Regions from separate parts of the Lysinibacillus irui genome, predicted to be linked through region 3. Evidence: riboswitches for the same ligand, from Rfam matches in the RefSeq annotation. Region 3 holds a riboswitch; each other region holds the start of a gene.

The links. Region 3 has a riboswitch for cobalamin ahead of OU989_RS02385 (ABC transporter substrate-binding protein). Riboswitches for the same ligand answer to the same signal wherever they lie in the genome.
Region 1: it holds a riboswitch for cobalamin, as region 3 does, so the genes downstream of both, cobT (nicotinate-nucleotide--dimethylbenzimidazole phosphoribosyltransferase) here and OU989_RS02385 (ABC transporter substrate-binding protein) in region 3, are expected to answer to the same signal.
Region 2: it holds a riboswitch for cobalamin, as region 3 does, so the genes downstream of both, OU989_RS19750 (FecCD family ABC transporter permease) here and OU989_RS02385 (ABC transporter substrate-binding protein) in region 3, are expected to answer to the same signal.

Annotation. Positions count from the first base shown of each region.
Region 1 covers NZ_CP113527.1:1,126,607-1,133,465, forward strand. The annotation lists gene OU989_RS05315 (rhodanese-like domain-containing protein) at 1-10, shown strand, start outside; gene OU989_RS05320 (hypothetical protein) at 57-452, opposite strand; gene OU989_RS05325 (DMT family transporter) at 711-1,565, shown strand; cobalamin riboswitch at 1,607-1,782, shown strand; gene cobT (nicotinate-nucleotide--dimethylbenzimidazole phosphoribosyltransferase) at 1,872-2,927, shown strand; gene OU989_RS05335 (trimeric intracellular cation channel family protein) at 2,981-3,586, opposite strand; gene OU989_RS05340 (methionine gamma-lyase family protein) at 3,928-5,178, shown strand; gene OU989_RS05345 (MerR family transcriptional regulator) at 5,327-5,704, shown strand; gene glnA (type I glutamate--ammonia ligase) at 5,760-6,859, shown strand, end outside.
Region 2 covers NZ_CP113527.1:3,921,981-3,928,839, reverse strand. The annotation lists gene OU989_RS19770 (HAMP domain-containing sensor histidine kinase) at 1-1,364, shown strand, start outside; gene OU989_RS19765 (response regulator transcription factor) at 1,336-2,028, shown strand; gene OU989_RS19760 (YdhK family protein) at 2,070-2,639, opposite strand; gene OU989_RS19755 (biotin transporter BioY) at 2,762-3,358, opposite strand; cobalamin riboswitch at 3,502-3,690, shown strand; gene OU989_RS19750 (FecCD family ABC transporter permease) at 3,835-4,881, shown strand; gene OU989_RS19745 (heme ABC transporter ATP-binding protein) at 4,887-5,678, shown strand; gene dapF (diaminopimelate epimerase) at 5,727-6,581, shown strand; gene OU989_RS19735 (dicarboxylate/amino acid:cation symporter) at 6,674-6,859, shown strand, end outside.
Region 3 covers NZ_CP113527.1:484,436-491,294, forward strand. The annotation lists gene OU989_RS02375 (class I adenylate-forming enzyme family protein) at 1-1,462, shown strand, start outside; gene OU989_RS02380 (acyl-CoA dehydrogenase family protein) at 1,464-3,131, shown strand; cobalamin riboswitch at 3,189-3,372, shown strand; gene OU989_RS02385 (ABC transporter substrate-binding protein) at 3,515-4,483, shown strand; gene OU989_RS02390 (FecCD family ABC transporter permease) at 4,480-5,481, shown strand; gene OU989_RS02395 (adenosylcobinamide amidohydrolase) at 5,478-6,859, shown strand, end outside.

The DNA.
Region 1 (6,859 bases), 640 kb from region 3:
ATTTAAATAATGTGATACGTAAAAAGAAAGAGTGCCTACTCTTTCTTTTTTTAGGTCTATTCTTTTAATGAATTCATAATGTAACCAAAGTTTTCTGCAAAATTGTTATAAAGATTCACATTTTTTTGTCCTTTAATCTTTGCAGCATAACTGGCAAAGTTCAAACCAGCCCCGTAAACTTGTAGTGCACCATTCGCAAGATCCCCCTTTTGGAGAAGCTCAATACCATCCTTTAAAAAATTGTCACTTTCATCAAAGTGACACTCCGTAATGTATTTATGTCCGCTATGAAATAATTTTAAATTTTTTATAATTGTATGTGCTGTTTCTTCGCTAATAGATGCGTCGATGTCCATTAATAACTGATTAATTGGTTTTACGAGCTGGGCATACGGGCTATCATGAGTTTCACATGTTTCAGCAATGGCGTTTCTTAATTCTTTTGCATTCATCGTATCTTCTCCTTTTTCATCATTTAGATTATTGAATAATTTACCTCATTTTTTCAAAGACAAACTCTCCTGAATTTTCAGAAATATGTTATGATAACATGTAATGAAGGAGGGATTTTGTATGTTTCGATCAATAGCACCCCCAACAATGTCTTTACAGTAGAATCTACTGTTTAGGCATCCGATAACTGATTGCTCATTCTTATTAGATTCTACTGTATAGGCTCAAACTATATGCGTAGAAAGTAGGAATTTTTAATGAGCGGAAAATTAGCATTTGTATTATCTATGGTTATTTTTGGTGCTGTCGGTGTTTTTGCAAGGTATATTCCTTTAGCTTCTAGTGAGATTGCCTTTTGGATGAGTGGCATTGGTGCTTGTTTTTTACTAGTAATTTTTATTTATAAAAAGGAAAGCTTTGCAAGAAGCGCTATTGTCCTGAATAAATGGCCGTTATTAATTTCAAGTGTTGCTTTATGTGGAAATTGGATATTTTTATTTCAGGCGTATAAGGAAACGACCATTGCTAATGCTGCCCTAAGTTATTATTTTGCACCCGTATTGGTCATCTGTTTATCGCCTATTATTTTAAAAGAAAAGCTAGTTGCAAGAAAAATAGTTTATGTTGTTGTAGCACTTATCGGTCTTTTTTTGATAGTGCAAAGTCAGAACGCAGAAAATAGTGGACACTTAATTGGTATTGTCTATGGTCTGATTGCGGCATGCTTTTACACCCTACTAACATTTACAAATAAAAATATTCGCGGGTTAAAGGAACCACATAATACGATTATCCAACTCTGTTTAGCTGCATTTTTCCTCAGCCTCTATATTGTAGGAACGACGGGTTTTCAGGTGATGCAAATAAATTTTGCTTCTATTCTATTACTCATCGTATTGGGCATTGTCCATGCAGGTATAGGATTTTATTTATTCTTTTTAGGCATGTCACAGCTAAAAGGTCAAAGTATAGCTATTCTTAGCTATATTGATCCACTGACATCATTAGTGATCTCCACGATGATTATTGGAGAAAAAATGACGCTGCTACAACTAATAGGAGCCATTCTCCTATTAGGCTCCACATTACAAAGTGAAATCGAAAAAGTGTAAAAGGGTTTGACAGGAAGAATAAGCTGTCGTAGATTTAAAGTAATTTAATAAAAGCATTAGGTGCCCAAAGGGGAGAATAGGGAATAAAGTGAAAATCTTTAGCGGACCCGCCACTGTATAAGGGAGTTCTATAGTAAATACCACTAGCGCGTTGCTGGGAAGGTGCTGTGGAATGTTGAACTTGAGCCAGGAGACCTGCCTATTTGCTTTAAAAGGTATGGATGATGGAAAAGTCTGTAGTTTATTTGTTGTGACGATAAACTACAGGCTTTTTCTTTTTGTCTTAAAAGGAAAGGAGAAATTATCATGCAATTACTACAAAACACGTTACAAAACATCCAAGGTGCTGACATGAAAACGAGGGAGCAAGCAAGAAAGCGTATAGATGCTCTCTGTAAGCCCCCTGGTAGTTTAGGAAAACTAGAGTCCATTGCTGTGCAGCTTTCTGGGATAACTGGACAATTATATCCGCTCGTTGATAAAAAGGTCATTATTATCTGTGCTGCTGATCACGGTGTTTGTGAAGAAGGTGTAACCACGAATCCACAAGATGTTACGGTCTTTCAAACATTAAATTTCCCTCAAGGTGGTACAGGCGTTTGCGCGATTGCAAACATTACCAATGCCAAGGTGGTCACAGTAGATGTAGGGGTGAAAGAAGAGATTCCACACGGTGCAGGTGTCATCATCAATAAAATTAAGTACGGTACAGACAATATGGCAAAAGGACCTGCCATGTCTAAAGAGGAAGCCATTCAAGCAATTGAAGTAGGAATTCATGTGGCGACAGAGGAAATAGCAAAAGGGGCTAATGTACTTGGCACAGGTGAAATGGGCATTGGTAATACAACACCTAGTGCTGCTATTTTAGCTGTATTGACTGGATGTGATCCAATTGAAGTAACAGGGTTTGGGGCAGGTGTAGGCAATGGTGGCATTGCTCATAAAGCAGCGGTTATTAAAAAAGCTATTGAGGTCAATCAACCAGACCCTCAAGACGGTTTAGATGTATTAGCTAAAGTCGGGGGCTTAGAGATAGGGGCCATGACTGGTATCATACTAGGGGCAGCTGTCCATCGTAAGCCGGTTGTGATTGATGGTTTTATTTCAACTATTGCCGCACTTATCGCATATAAGCTTGAACCGAAAGTAAAAGATTATATTATCCCTTCCCATGCTTCAGAGGAACCGGGTGCTAAAATTGCCGCAGCGTTACTCGGCATTGAACCAATGCTACATATGAACATGCGCTTAGGAGAAGGCTCTGGTGCCGCCTTAGCTTTTCCCATTTTAGATGCAGCCTGCTCCATGATGAACAATATGGTGACGTTAGAGGAAGCGATGCAACTATTAGCTAAATAAAAAAGGAATAAGCCTGTATAGTTGCAATACTATTTGGGCTTATTCCCCATTCATTATGCTCGATTTAGCTTACGTAAAGGCAAACGCCATTTCATCATATAGGAAAGAATGCGTAACACTGTGATGATGGCGAATAAAATATAAAGGAAGATGTCTCCTGTAAACACTTCAAATCCAATAATTAGCCCTGCAAGTGCAGCCCAAACACCATACACCTCATCTCGTAGAACTAATGGTTTACGTCTAGCCAATAAATCTCGCACAATGCCGCCACCCGAACCAGTTAAGACAGCAGCTACTATCACAGCACTAATAGGCATATCTAGTTTCACGGCATACAACGCACCTTGAATTGCAAATGCTGATAAGCCAATCGCATCTGTGAAGTTACCCCAACGATGCCAATGCTGAATCAAATGATGAGGGAAAATAAAAAATATAGTAATCGCTGCTAACGCAATTTGAAACATCATATCCTGCCCCCATAAGGTCGTGACAGGTAGTCCAATAAGTAAATTTCGAATAGCCCCTCCGCCAAAAGCAGTTACAATTCCGAGTATATAGACACCGAATAAATCGTATTCTTCTTCCATGGCAATAATTGCCCCAGAAATAGCAAAGGCAATTGTTCCGATAATACTAAAAACCTCCCAAGCCATTCCTTTCACCCCTTCTATTAATAAATAAACTTCTTTTTATGTTAAAAGACTTTTCTTGTAACAAAATCTATGGATTTATGAGCCAAATTCAGTCATTAAACACGCTTCTTGAAACAAGTCCGCACATTAGCTTAGCGTAAAATGCGCTTAGAAACAATAGGCAAGTTTTGCAGGTACACATACAAATTGTTAAGATGATAATGAAATAAAGAAAAAGATCTGTCATGAGCGTTGATATACCAGTAGTTGATTAGCAAATTCTAGAGAGAGTTAGTTCAATTTAGATCATAAAAATCTTACTGATTGAAATGCGGGACAACGGTGAAATGGAGAAGAAAAGAATGACGTTTACATCTAACTTATCAGTACAAACGCTATCATTAGCAGCACAAATAGAGGAGCGAGTTCGACCTTATCATGCAAAGGTCGAAGAAATGGCATTTTATAATCAACAGAAGGTGCTAGCAGCTTTCAGAAAGCATCAAGTAAGTGATTATCATTTACATCCATCAAACGGCTATGGCTATGATGATGAGGGACGCGATAATCTAGAGCGTGTTTATGCGGAAGTATTCGGTGCAGAGGCTGCCATTGTACGACCACAAATCATTTCCGGAACACATGCGATCACGCTTAGTCTATTCGGTGTACTTCGTCCTGGTGATGAGCTGCTTTATATTTCTGGTCAGCCATATGATACATTGCAATCTATTGTCGATGGTGGTGACAAAGATACAGGCTCCTTGAAAGATTATCAAATCGGCTATCGCCATGTCGATTTACTGAATAACCAAGCAATTGATTGGACAGGTGTGGAAGCGGCTATTACTCCGCAAACTAAAATGATTGCAATTCAACGATCTAAAGGTTACGCGACACGACCTTCCTTTACGATTGCAGAAATTGCGGAAATGTGCGCAAAGATTCGTCAATTGGCCCCACAAGCGGTCATTTTTGTAGATAATTGCTATGGCGAGTTCGTAGAAGCACAGGAGCCTACAGAGGTTGGGGCTGATTTAATGGCCGGCTCACTGATAAAAAATCCTGGTGGTGGTTTAGCTAAAATTGGTGGCTATATTGCTGGCCGTGCCGATTTGGTGGAGAAATGTGCCTATCGCATGACATCTCCGGGTATTGGGGCAGAGGCGGGGGCTACATTAAATACACTAGGAGATTTTTATCAAGGATTCTTCCTAGCACCCCATGTCGTATCACAAGCATTAAAAGGGGCAATCTTTACGGCAGCCATGCTAGAGGAAATCGGGATGAATACGTCTCCAAGCTATAAGGCGAATCGCACGGATTTAATTCAATCTGTTTCATTCCAAACGGCACAGCAAATGATTGCCTTTTGTCGTGAAATACAAGCCAATTCCCCAATAAATGCTCATTATGCACCAGAACCAGCCTATATGCCCGGCTATGAAGATGATGTCATCATGGCTGCGGGAACATTCATCCAAGGCTCTAGTATTGAATTGACAGCAGATGGTCCAATACGTCCGCCGTTTACAGCTTTTATACAGGGTGGACTGACATATGAACATGTGAAGTTTGCTATTTGCAGTGCTGTTCAGGCTATTCAAAAATAATCATGTGGAAATTAAAAATTTGAACAGTTTTTTACAATTTTCTAGCACTTTTAAAAAAATAACATTGTCATGTCAGGAAACCTTACATGCTTGGTTGACAGTGAAAAAATTTCGTTATATGATAAGCGGGTATTGGAGGAGGACTTAAATGAGTCGTGAAATTAGACGAACTATGCCGTTATTATCGATGAGTATTGTGATGCAATTAACTGAACTTTCGGCACGACAAATTCGTTATTATGAAGAACACCATTTAATTGAGCCGCACCGAACAGAAGGCAACCGTCGAATGTTCTCACTAAATGACGTCGACACATTGCTTGAGGTTAAAGACTACTTAGAACAGGGTATGAATATGGCAAAGATTAAAAAAATATTTGCTAAAAAGCAAAATCCTGTTGCTACAATTGATGAGCAAGATTTAAGTGATTCAGAATTACGCCAAATCATGCGAGAAGAAATGCGACAAGCACAGCGCATGCAAAAATCATCCATCCGACGTGGGGATTTATCTCGATTCTATTAATTAATAGGGTAGGGTAAACATAAAAGCTAGACAAATTATAGGAGTGTGGAAAACTGTGGGTAAATACACAAAAGAGGACATTAAACGTCTCATCGAAGAAAAAAACGTAAGCTTTATTCGTTTACAATTTACAGATATTCTTGGCACAATTAAAAATGTTGAGATTCCTGTAAGTCAATTAGACAAAGCACTAGAAAATAAAATGATGTTTGATGGCTCATCTATTGAAGGTTTCGTTCGAATCGAAGAATCTGATATGTATTTATATCCTGACCTCGATACTTTCGTAGTATTCCCTTGGACTTCTGAAAAAGGGAAAGTAGCACGTTTTATCTGTGATGTTTACACTGCGAAAGGCGAACCATTTGCTGGTGACCCACGAAATAACCTAAAACGTATTCTTAAAAAAATGGAGGACATGGGCTTTTCAAGCTTCAATTTAGGGCCTGAGCCAGAGTTCTTCTTATTCAAATTAGATGCAAAAGGCGAGCCAACGTTAGAAGTAAATGACCATGGTGGTTACTTCGATTTAGCTCCAACAGATCTTGGTGAAAACTGCCGTCGTGATATTGTATTAGAGCTAGAAGAAATGGGCTTTGAAATTGAAGCCTCTCACCATGAGGTAGCTCCAGGACAACACGAAATTGACTTTAAATATGCTGATGCTGTTACTGCATGTGATAACATCCAAACATTCAAATTAGTAGTGAAAACAATCGCTCGTAAACATGGCTTACATGCTACGTTTATGCCAAAACCACTATTTGGTGAAGCGGGCTCTGGTATGCACTTTAACGTATCACTATTTAAAGGCAAAGAAAATGCATTCTATGATGAATCGACTGAATTAGGACTTTCTGAAACAGCTATGCAATTTATGGCGGGTGTTCTTGCACACGTACAAGGCTTCACAGCTGTGACAAACCCAACAGTTAACTCTTATAAACGTCTAGTACCTGGTTATGAAGCACCATGTTATGTAGCATGGTCTGCACAAAACCGTTCACCACTCATTCGTATCCCATCAGCACGTGGGCTTTCAACTCGTGTAGAGGTACGTTCAGTGGACCCTTCAGCAAACCCATATTTAGCGATGGCCGTTATTTTAGAAGCAGGTCTTGAAGGTATTCGTCAAAGCTTAACACCACCTGCAGC
Region 2 (6,859 bases), 1.0 Mb from region 3:
TCATCACATTATTTTGTATCGAAACATTTATGATGTTTTTTTTACATGCCTCCTTGACTAATTCTCGTGTTGAAGAGGAATTAGCAAGCTTACAAGCAAGGGGAAACTCCCATCGTACAATATTAGAACAGAACTTTAATAACGAAACCTTGGCCCATATAGTACTTATGGAATCGGATGAAAGTACGGATGTAGTGGTTACTAATCATCAGGGAGAAATACTAGCTTCATCGCAACCCCATCCAGAAATTAGAGATATGTTCAGTAAGATAGACGGGGAAATACCTTATAAGGGAAGAGTATTGCAAGCTAACTGGCAAGAGGCTAAGGCTATTGCCACTATCAGTCCTATTAAAGAACAGCAAACAACGATTGGCTACGTTTTTATGTTTCAACATACAGATTCCATCCACGCCTTAATGAAACGTTTAAATAAGCATTTTCTTATAGTTGGCATTGTTTCTGGTCTTGTCACTATAGCGGTGATTATCGTGCTATCTAAAAAGCTTGCAAAACCATTAATCCAGATGAAAGAGGCTACATTGAACATGAGTAAAGGTGATTTTACAGTCGACCTTTCTACGAATTCAAAAGACGAACTTGGTGATTTAGCGAATGCCATCCAACTGTTGTCTAATGACTTAAATCATTTAAGGCAAGAGCGTAAGGAGTTTTTGTCAAGCATTGCACATGAGCTCCGCACCCCACTAACATTTATTAAAGGCTATACCGACATTCTTGCCAAACGGGATTTGATAGAGCAAGATCGTCAAAAGTATTTAGCCATTATAATAGAAGAAACCAATAGACTTTCTCGACTCATCAAGGATTTATTTGATTTAGCGAAAATGGATGAAAACTCATTTGTAATTGAAAAACAATGTATCCAGCTACATTCATTTATTACAAGCATGGAAGAAAAATTACATCCTGCTTTTCAAGAGAAAGGTATATATTTCGATGTACATTGTGAAAAAGGCTTACTTCTATGGGCAGATGAAGCAAGACTAGAGCAAATCCTCCTTAATCTATTAAATAACGCGTTAATCTACTGTGCACCTGGAGAAACCACCTCAGTCACTGTTAAAAAAAACAAAGATGTGATAAGCATCATTGTGAAAGATACAGGAAAAGGGATTCCAGCGGAGGATGTACCTTATATTTTCGAACGGTTTTATCGAGTGGAAAAATCCCGTAGTCGTGCTCTAGGTGGCTCTGGTCTAGGACTTGCTATTGTTAAGGAATTGGTAGAGGCACATGGGGGGAAAGTGAAGGTTAGCAGTGAAATCAATAAAGGAACTACTTTTGAATTATTGTTTAAGGGAGTAGAAGCGAATGAAGACTATTTTATGCATAGACGATGAGCCAAGAATGTTAGATTTATTGACCCTTTACTTAGAGCCTACTTTTCATTGTAGAGCCATGTCGTCCGTTCTAGAAGGACTCGATTATTTAGAAGAAGAGCATGTGGATTTAGTTCTGTTGGATATTATGATGCCGGAGATGGATGGGTGGCAAGCTTGCCAGGAAATTAGGAAGTTTTGGGATGTGCCTATTATTATGCTTACGGCAAAAGGAGAGCATGCTGATATTGTAAAAGGCTTAAACATGGGTGCTGATGATTATATTTTAAAGCCTTTTGATGAGGAAGAGTTATTAGCGCGTATACATGCGGTATTAAGAAGGGCGAAAATAGATGAAAAAGTTATATGCATTGAGGGGCTACGATTAGATAAGGAAGCGTTTGAACTTTATTTTCAACAAAAGGCAATCTCATTAACACCAAAGGAATTTTCCATGCTAGCCTTATTTTTAAATCATCAAAATAAAGTATTTTCCAGAGAACATCTTATCAACACAGTTTGGGGATATAATGTAATGATTGAAGATCGTACGATTGATTCACATGTGCGTAATTTACGAGAAAAATTAAGAAAAAGCGGCTTCCCTGCGGATGATTATTTACAAACAGTATGGGGTATCGGTTATAAATGGCATAAGTCCGCAGCACTTGAACATAAAAACTAGAAAACAACCTCTACCATACCTACTGGGAGAGGTTGTTTAAATTATTTTGAAGTTAACTCTTCTTCTGTTACCCATTTATGATTTTTTACTGCCTCACCATTTAAAGTGGAAGTGTAATCCACCATATAAACAGTTGTTTGTACAGCCTCTTCAATATGGACAAGCGCATTTTCCATACCTTCCATATGCGCTGCATCCGTTTTTACTTCTGTACCAGGAGCCAGAGGTGCTTCTTCGGGATCAATTAATTCTTCGTGAATGACCCACTTATGATTTTTAACAGGTTCTTCACCTGTAGTTGGTTCATAGGAAATAACATAAGCAGTCGTATCATAGGCCCCGACTATTTCTGCTTCTGCACCTTTCATACCGTCCATATGCCCGTTCGTAATAATAGCTGTACTTCCTACAGGAAACTTCGGATTTTCAGCAATTTTTAATGTAGCTGGTACTTCGCCTGAACTTGAATGGTTCATTGTCGAATGATCCATTTCTTCAGTCGTATGATTAGATGTAGACGCAGGCTTCGTTTGATCCTCCGTACAAGCAGATAAAGTAAGTAAAGCTAATACTGATAGTAGTGCCATTGACCATTTTTGTTTGAATATCATGTCATATCCTCCTCACTATTTGCTAATACTGTAGCAAATAAATGTGCAGAAATAATGGACATGATCTACTACCAAAAATCAAATCACATCTTTCATCTAACAAGAAAGATGTGAGGAATTATTTATTGAATGGGCATGATTTTCAATGTTTTTTGTAATCGATAGGCGAGGATGCCAGCGAAAATCGCTAAGATAAAATCTTTTGGTAGTGGGGGGATCATCCAGAGCCAAGCTAGTTTATATGAAAAGACCTCTGGTGCACTTGCCCATAGTTTGTAGGCAAAATACATCCAATTTGTCCCTAGGAAATAATTAAGCGCAGTTGCGATTAACGCTGCCGCAATATAGCTTTTCTTTGTTGCACTTCGTTCTACAATTAGTCCTGCAACAAATGCTGCTCCAATAAATGTAATAATAAACCCAAAGGTAGGGCTTAAAATTTGTCCAACTCCCCCACCAAAACGAGCAAAAACAGGCGCTCCTGCTAATCCTATGCACATATAAACTGTACAGGCGAGCGCACCCTTTCTGCTACCAAGAACCAGTCCTGCTAAAATAGCAAAAAACGTTTGTAGTGTAATCGGTACACCACCCACCATCATAAATGGGGCAAAGGAGGTAATATTAGCCCCTATCATCATAAGTGTTGAGAATAACCCAATATAGGTAATGTCAATAGTTCTTAATTTATGATGACTCTGTTGTGTAGCAGTAGCCATAAATTTCACCTCGTTATAAACCTTCTTACTGCTAGTGTAAAAAACGAATATAATTGTGTCAACCTTATTTTAATTTTAAGTTAACTCAATTATAGTGTAGACTAACTAATTATAAAAATGTATGATAGAATCGTCACAATTTTATAACTTTAAGTACTATTGGTGTGATATTTTTTGAATGTCACTTAAAAGGGAAGTCGGTGGAAGTCCGACGCTGTCCCGCAACTGTAACGAGGAGTCTTATAATATTTTTTGCCACTGTGTTAGTATGGGAAGGCCATTATAGGATGCTGATTCGAAGCCAGGAGACCTGCCATTAGTAATACCTGTAATGCCCACGAGGATGCAAGCAATTACGGACAATAGCTGGATATTTTCTGACTTTGTTTAATCTAGGGTATTTCTATGCGTATTTTCGTATGGAATACCTTTTTTTATTGCTTCATCCATCAATACTTAGTAGGAGCTTTAAACGGATGAATAAAAAATTTATGTTTTTTTCCTTAATACTTTTCTTCGTATTAATCGTTTCTATGACAATAGCCGTTATGGTTGGGTCTGTATCAGTTACACCCTTCTATGTATGGAAAGTTATTCTTTCTAAAATCCCCATTATACAAAATGGCATAGAGCAAGACTGGAGTCGCTCACAGGAAATCATTATTTGGCAAATAAGAGCACCACGTGTTTTACTCGCAGCTATTGTTGGAGCTGGTCTAGCTATTGCTGGGGCAGCAATTCAGGCACTTGTGAGAAATTCCATTGCTGACCCTTATATATTAGGGATTTCGTCAGGTGCAGCTGTTGGAGCGACCTCAGTAATTATTTTAGGTGCCTTTTCATTTTTAGGAATCTATGCTCTTTCTGTATCTGCATTTTTAGGGTCATTACTTGCCATTGCGCTCGTATTTTTCTTATCACGAGTTGGTGGTCGTGTCTCAATTTTTCGCTTGTTATTGGCGGGGATGGCTGTGTCCTTTATTTTAACGGCCGTTTCCAATTTCATTTTGATGATGTCGAAACAAGAAGGGGCTTTAAAGGCTGTTATGTTTTGGATGCTAGGGAGTCTAGCTGGAGCCAAGTGGAATAATATTGTAATCCCGGCTTTCATATTCTTCCTCGTATTTGGGCTACTATGGCTACACTATCGAAATTTAAATTTATTATTACTAGGGGAAGAGGCAGCTGTAACGTTAGGGGTTAATTTACAGCAATTTCGTATTCAGCTCATTTTACTTGTTTCGTTGTTAACTGGTGTACTTGTCGCAGTCAGTGGCTCTATTGGATTTGTGGGATTAATCATTCCACATATCGTTCGGTTAATTGTGGGGTCAAACTATAAATATGTGATATCTATTAGTGCTTTAATTGGAGGAATCTTTTTAGTGTGGGCAGATGCTTTTGCCCGAATAATCATCGCACCTCAAGAAATGCCAATTGGTATTATAACGGCCTTTTGTGGAGGACCATTTTTTATTTGGCTACTCCGTCGTAACAATTATTCTTTCGGTGAAGGAGACTAACTTATATGACATTAGAAGCAAAGCAGCTATCATTCTCCATTTACGATGAGCGTATACTACATGAAGTAAGTATTCAAATAAAAGAAAAACAACTTGTTGGACTCATTGGCCCTAATGGTAGCGGCAAATCCACATTGCTAAAAAATATGTACCGTCTGCTAAAACCGGAAAGTGGTACGGTATTATTAAACGAACAAGATATTTTAAAGCAATCAAGTAAATCGATTGCTAAAAATTTAGCCGTTGTTAGTCAAGAAACACCTGTTTTATTTGACTTCACCGTACATGATTTAGTCAGTATGGGAAGAACGCCACATAAAAAACTATTGGAGCTTGATCAAGAACAAGATTTCCGAATTGTGGCAGATGCTCTTCTACAAACTGGTATTTCACATTTGGAGAAACGAAGCTTTAGCTCTCTTTCCGGTGGAGAGAAAAAGCGCGTAATGGTTGCACGTGCTCTGGCACAACAAGCTAAGGTATTGATATTAGATGAGCCGACGAATCATTTAGATATACAGCATCAACTCCAGCTTATGGACTTAATTCAAACTCTACATTTAACTGTAGTCGCGGCTTTACATGACTTAAATATCGCAGCAATGTACTGTGATCAAATTTACGTTTTACAGAATGGACGAATAGTTTGTCATGGGACGCCAGAAGAAGTACTTACTCCAACGTTGTTACGGGAAGTATTTCATGTTTTTGCTGATATTCAAATACATCCACTAACTGGTAAGCCTTATCTTACATATGTTCCAGAGCAATTTGCCAAAAAGGTTAACCAATCATAAGAAAGTTAAAAGTCTATACATCTACCATCCTTTACAAGGAGTGAATGTATGAAAATAGCCTTTACGAAAATGCATGGTATTGGCAACAGCTATATTTATCTTGATCTTTTCAGGTATGATTATAATGACAATATCTTTTGTGAATTAGCTAAAAAGATAGCAAATGTCCATACAGGCATTGGCTCGGATGGATTAATTATTATTCAACCTTCTAAAATTGCTGACTGTGGTATGCGCATTTTTAATAAGGATGGTACAGAGGGATCTAACTGTGGAAACGGACTTCGCTGTGTTGCAAAATATATTTTTGAACGCCAAATTGTGCGACAAAAGTTTTTTACAATTGAAACAAAAGCAGGCATTATGTACGTAGAGGTAGTGGTTCAGGATAATACAGTCATAGATGTGATTGTCGATATGGGTAAACCTTTATTGTATCGTAAAGATATACCGATGTTAGGTACCCCTAATAAGCTCGTCATCAATGAATTATTTACAGTGCCTCCACATAATTTGTTCCTAACAGCGTTGTTTTTAGGAAATCCAAACGCGGTATTTTTTATCGATGATATAGAAAAAGCGCCGTTAAGAACACTAGGAGGCATTATAGAAAATGATGTGAGATTTCCTAATCGTGTTAATGTTGAATTTGTACAGGTCATCCATTCAAAAGCCTTACAATTTAGAGTTTGGGAGCGAGGTTCTGGTGTTACGGAGGCGTGTGGAACAGGTGCTTGTGCTGCAGTAGTAGCTGCTATTTTAAATGGTTTTTGTCAGAGGGGAGAAGAGATAACTGTTCATCTGAGTGGAGGTGACTTAAACATACGATGGGCTGACGATGACCATGTTTGGATGCGAGGCCCAGCGGAGTTTATTGCAGAGGGGATATACGAATTTTTATAGCGTCTAGCAAGTCACATTGTTCTTCGGAGCATGCTTAAAAAATTTACAAGCAATATCACTGAAGTGTAAATGATCCTTGAAGGGATGTGAAGATGGGAAAACTGAGGGCTTATCGGTTTTCTATGTTTTTATTAATTGCCATTCTTCTAGGTGTTATTATTGGCTTGCTTTTTGGTGAGAAGGCTACGGTGTTAAAGCCTTTTGGTGATATTTTTATTAATTTATTATTTATGATTGTTGTGCCATTAGTGTTTTTCTCCATTGCATCCTCCGTTGCT
Region 3 (6,859 bases):
TCCAAAAAAAGAAGCCGTTATTTGTCATGGCAGAAGAGTGAATTACCTTGATTTAGATGAGCAAGTGACGCGATTTAGTCATGCCTTGCTGGAGCAAGGAGTAAAGCAGGGTGATAAGATTTTAATCTTTATGCCGAACACTTTAGAGTTTGTTGTGAGTTATTTTGCCATTCAGCGTATCGGAGCTATTGTTGTTCCAGTTAATGCGAAATTTACATTGCAGGAGGTCGAATATGTGGCGCAGCATGCCGAAGCGAAAGCCATTGTCGTTCATGAGGCCATTTTTACTGCAGTCGAGCATCTAGCTATTGTCCCAATAAAAATTAAAACAGGCTCAGAAAAAGCAGGCTGGCTTCATTATGAAACGATGATACAAGATGCTAGTACACAACTGATAGATTGTCAGCTTCATGAAGATGACGCTTCGACTATTTTGTATACTTCAGGTACAACAGGTAAACCAAAGGGTGTGTTATTTAGCTATCGTAATATATTAACAGTGGCACAAATGATAGCGGTTGAAATGGAAGTTAAGCCTGAGAGTCGGATTTTGCTCATGATGCCATTAACACACTCGGCACCATTGCATTTATTTTTAATGGCAGGCGTATTAGTAGGTTCGACAAATGTGTTAACACCAACTTTTACTCCTGATCTATTTATTGATTCAATTGAACAGGAAAAAACAACGCATTTCTTTGGTGCACCTGTTGCTTATCTATTAACAGCGCAGATGCCAAGATTGAAATCAGCTGATTTGTCTTCAATGAAGTGGTGGGTCTATGGTGGTGCACCCTTATCCCAGCAAGAGGTTCGTTTCATTCAACAAGCATTTCGAACAAGTAATTTAACTTGTGTGTATGGCTTAACGGAGGCGGGACCAAGTGGCTCATTATTGTTTGGGAAGGAACATGAAACAAAGGCAGGTAGTATTGGTCAGCGGGCCCCGCTTGGTACAGAATTAAAAATTGTCAATGATAATGGAGAAGATGTAAGTGTTGGTGAAGTAGGGGAAATTGTATTACTAGGTGAGGGGAATATGCTTGGCTACTACAAGAATGAGGTAGCGACTAATGCGGCCTTTATAAATGGTTGGTTGAAAACAGGGGACTTAGCTCGAATGGATGAGGACGGCTTTATTTGGATTGTTGATCGGAAAAAAGATGTGATTATTTCGGGCGGTGTCAATATTTATCCGAAAGAAATAGAAGATTGCCTATTAGGCTATGAGGGCATATTTGAAGTGGCAGTTATTGGTGTACCACATCCGCAATGGGGAGAAACGGTGAAGGCGGTTTATTCTGCTAATCAAGAAATTAATGAAAATGCTTTAAAAGAATATTTAGAGGACCATCTTGCGAAGTATAAAATTCCACGCATTTTTGAAAAAGTGAAAGCGCTACCACGAAATGCTTCAGGCAAAATTTTAAAACAATCCTTGAAGGGACAAGAGGTGAGATAGTATGAAAGTTTTACAACAGGAGAAAACGCGGCCGACGAATTTTTTTACAGATGATGAGACGCTCCAAAAAGTGATAGAAATGATGTTAGATCAAGAGTTTTTATCCTACGCAAAGCAAGAGCTAGCGGATTTCGGGGAGCTATGTGCAGGTGATATTGATGCAAGAGCGAAACATACAGATCGACAGGGGGAGCCTCGCCTTCAAAGGTATGATGCTTATGGTGAAGAGATATCAGAGGTTTGGGTCAATGATGGCTACAAAAAAACAATTGAGGAGACATATAATACAGGCATTGTTGGCTACGTGCACAAGGATATTCCGCAGCTAGGGCGCAAAGGAAATTATGTCTATAGCTTTGCGCAAGGCTATTTGCTGTCCCATGCAGAGCCAGGTTTTTATTGTCCTGTGACATTAACAATGGCTACTGCCTATCTATTAGATCATTATGCTGATGACGAGGTTAAACAGCGTTTCTTACCACATGTTTGTGCAACAGGTGATACAGAGTTATATGAAGGAGCAACATTTTTAACTGAACGTCAAGGGGGCTCAGATGTAGGGGCGAATGTTGTGGAAGCGAGAAGGGAAGGCAATGAATTTCGCCTCTATGGTGAAAAATACTTCGCTTCCAATGCCGGTATGTGTGGGGTAGCAATGGTGTTGGCACGTCTAGAAGGTGCACAAGCAGGCTCTAAAGGATTAACCTTATTTGCTGTTCCTTGGCGTAAAGAAGACGGAACGGCAAATCATCTACGTATTCGACGACTAAAAGATAAGTTGGGTGTTCGGGCAGTTCCATCTGGTGAGGTTGAATTTGATGGTGCACTTGCTTATGTTGTAGGTGAACAAAGTAAGGGGATTTATTATATGCTGGAGGCACTGAATCTCTCAAGAATTTGCAATGCCGTAGCATCGATTGGGATTATGCGTCGAGGTTTCTTAGAGGCGAAGCATTATGTGACAAATCGATATGCATTTGGCAAGCCTTTAACACAATACCCAATGATTCAAGATACATTAGGGAAATTTGCAGCTAAGCTACATGTAGAAGTAGCGACCGTTTTTGATCTTATTCAATTATACGATAAAGTAACGAATGGGCATGGAACACAACAAGATGTTATTATGAATCGTTTATATATTGCCATTATGAAAAAGGAAACGGCAGAGCAAGCGGTTCATTATGCTAGTGAAGCAATTGAATTACATGGTGGCAATGGTTATATTGAGGACTTTGTGACACCGCGCTTACTGAGAGATGCTCAAGTGTTGACGGTATGGGAGGGCACGGCTAATATTCTGGCGTTAGAGCTTATTCGGTTAGTGGATAAGTTTCAGGCACATGAGCTTTTTGTCAATGAGATGGAAGAACGGTTAGAAAAATTAACAGATAGCGCTTTGGTGCAAATTGTGAGAGAGCAATTGGTGAAACTAGCTGGGATCTTACAAATTTTTAGTGCTTTAGATGATGCCACGAAAACATTTGAAGCAAAAGATGTTGCAAAGAAAATGGCGCTGTTATATGAAAGTGTCGTAGCAGTTGAATGGGCGCAAAAATTTGGTGGAAAGTATGAAAAGCTTGCGGACGTTTATTTAGAACAGGCATGGTCATTGCGACAAATTGGAGATCAGATGAAAACCGTACAATATTTTTCTGATATTGTATAGAAGCTAGAAGTCGTCTTGAATAGGGGCGACTTTTTTTCGTTTTCATGTATAATAAAATCAACTGAATAGTATAAAGGTTCTTTACTTAAGTAAAGTGAAAAGGGAAAACGGTGTAATTCCGATGCGGTCCCGCCACTGTAAATGTGAGTTTTTTCAAAAGATGCCACTGATGATATTCGGGAAGGCTTGAAAAGACGTAATAAGCATAAGCCAGGAGACCTGCCTTTATAGTATAGACATAACAGCCTACGAGGATAGGGTGGTGGATTTTGTATCAGTTCTTTGGTGCAATGTTAACCCCTCATCATTCGTAGATTAGGGGTCTTATTTGTGTAGGAGAATTTCTGCCCAAATAAAGCACAGATCAACGAAGGAGGATTCACATGAAGAAATTTTGGAAGATAGGATTATCAGCATTTTTAACACTAGGGTTGCTAGCTGCCTGTGGCCAAGAGGAGAAAAACGACAAGTCGTCTAATGAACCGCAAACACAGCAAGAGACATCACAGGTGGACGAAGCAACTTTCCCAATGACCATAACAGATGCCATTGGCAAGGATATAACACTAGAAGCTCCTCCAGAGAAAATTGTTTCACTTATTCCAAGTAATACTGAAATATTATTTAGCCTTGGTTTAAAAGATGAAATAGTAGGGGTTACAGACAACGATGATTATCCACCAGAGGTAGCTGAAAAGGAAAAGGTTGGCGGTATGGAATACAATATTGAAAAAATTATTGCCCTCAACCCAGATATCGTTTTTTCACATGAATCTAGCATGTCTCTTTCAGAAGCAGCGATTGAACAGCTTGAGTCAGCGGGTGTAAAAGTATTTGTCGTCAATAATGCACAAGATTTTAATGAGACATACACGACGATTGAGCAGCTTGGTCGAGCTACAGGGAAATTGCCAGAGGCTGAAGAAGTTATTGCCAACATGAAGGCGAAGGTAGAAGAAGTGCTGGCCAAAGTAAAAGATGTTGAACCAAAGAAAGTGCTAGTAGAAGCATCTGATGAGCCAGATATCTATACAGCTGGGAATGGTACGTTTATGAACGCGATGCTTGAAATGATCCATGCAGAAAATGTAGCGGCAGATGCTGATGATTGGTATAAAATTGATGCAGAACAGATTATCGCTAAAAATCCAGATGTCATCGTGGTGACATATCACTATGTACCAGATATTTTAACTAAAATACCACAGCGTGCTGGCTTCGATACAATTAATGCTGTGAAAAATAAAGCAATTGTACAAGTAGATGAAAACACAACAAGTCGTCAAGGTCCTCGTTTAGGAGAAGGTCTTGAAGAATTAGCAAAAGCGATCTATCCAGAGGTATTTAAGTGAAAAAAATAGCAGTAGCCTATTTAGTAACAGGCACGCTTCTTCTTATTAGCATCTGGTGTGGCGTAGCAATAGGCTCAGTGCATATTCCATTTGAAGTATTGTGGAATCAGGCGGTTGATGAAACAGCCGCCAATATCTTTTGGAAAATCCGCTTGCCACGTGTATTGTTAGCGGGACTAGTAGGGGCTTCTCTTGCTATTGCAGGAGCTGCCTTTCAAGGTTTGCTAAAAAATCCATTAGCAGATCCATATACACTAGGTGTTTCATCTGGTGCTTCGGTTGGTGCTGTAATGACGATCTTTTTTAGCCTATCTATACCTATTGTAGGTTTATATGCATTACCCATTTTTAGTATGATTGGCGCTATTATCACGATGGTAGTTGTGATGAGTTTTGCTAGAATGGTAGACCGTTCATTAAAAATGGAGACATTGATATTAACAGGTGTTATTTTTAGTTCATTTTTAGGTTCACTCATTTCTTTAATGATTGCTTTATCTGGTGAAGAGCTACGCCAAGTCGTTGGTTGGTTACTTGGATCTGTATCAATGCGTGGATGGCCATATGTCCAAATGATTATCCCGTTTGTTTTGATTGGCTCACTTATGCTATGGACACAAAGAAGAGAGCTAAATGTTTTATTATATGGTGAAGAGAGAGCGAAACATCTTGGGGTTAATGTAAAGCGGAGTAAGCATTTGATTTTAGCAGGTGGGTCCATGTTAACGGGAGCGGCTGTAGCGGTTTCTGGGACAATTGGTTTTGTAGGCTTAGTTGTGCCGCATATGACAAGAATGATTTGGGGTTCTGATCATCGCCATTTATTGCCATTATCATTTTTAAATGGCGCCACATTACTGATTATTTGCGATTTAGTAGCACGAACAATTATCTTGCCCAGAGAGCTACCAATTGGTGTGATTACAGCATTTATCGGAGCACCTGTTTTCTCCTACATATTTTATAAGCAACGAAGAAGCAAGGGGGTACGGGCATGATTGTGGTCGAACATCTATCAGGTGGCTATGAAGACGTAGCAATCGTCAAGGATATAAGCTTCACTGTTGAGAAGGGGAAAATTCTAGGTATTCTAGGACCGAATGGTAGTGGGAAATCCACATTATTAAAGGTAATGAGTGGTATACTACCAGCTATTGATGGAACAATTACTATAGATGGGAAAAATATCCTTTCCTATAATGCTCGTGCTTTGGCGAAAAAGATGGCTGTACTACCTCAGCTTCATGCAAATGCTTTTTCAAACAGTGTGAGAGAGGCCGTTTCACTTGGGCGCTACCCGCATCAAACAGGTTTTTTCTCGAGTTGGTCTGAACAGGACGAACAGGCTGTACAACATGCTATGCTACAAACAGGCGTGAAGCGTTATGAGCATACTGCCATGGAATTTTTATCTGGCGGTGAACAGCAAAGAGTTTTTGTTGCACAAGCATTAGCTCAAACAGCTGAAATTTTACTGCTGGATGAACCAACGAATCATCTTGATATTGCACACCAACGTCAAATTTTAGATTTGGTTCGGCAGGAAGCTGTGGAGTGTGGTTTAACGGTAGTGATGGTCCTACACGATATGAATTTAGCCTCTCTTTATTGTGATGAATTATTGCTTATGGAAGGCGGACAAATGAGAGCACTTGGTGAACCACATGAAGTATTAGTTGCTTCCCAAATCGAAGAAGTTTATCAAGCTCGAGTGACTACCTATGCCCATCCTGAATTACCAAAACCACAAATTACAATGATGCCCTCAGCTACCGATTTTCAGGAGCGGGCTGTCATCAAAAAGGAACATTTCACCATAACAGAACATTATATTCAACTCAAGACAGAGATTCCTTTAAAAACAGTATCCTCTGCTGTTCATAATCCTGGTATCGGCTGGCATAACTGCTTATTAAATCGCTCTGTACCTAGTGATTATGTCATTAGTGATGTGAAGAGAGAAGTCAACGAGTTTTTGCGTAAGGGTAAATTTTCGCCTACAAATACGGTTGTTATGTTAACAGCAGTACCAACATCTCTAGTAGCAATGAATGAATTTTCTGCTCCTTTTGGCAGTATGATAGTAGCTGTAACAGCTGGTGTAGGGAATGCGGTTGATGTGTCACGTGTACATGAAAGACAGGATGATCCATATATTGGTACTATTAATACATGGGTCATTATCAATGGCTGTTTATCAGAGGAAGCATTTTTTCAGGCAATGATGACAGCTACTGAGGCAAAAACGAAAGCTTTACATTCAGAAAATATACGTGACGAGCGTAGTGGAACCATTGCTACAGGAACTGCTACAGACAGTCTTTTAATTGCAGCGACGCAAAAAGGGGAAGAAATGCTGTATGGTGGTCCAATTAC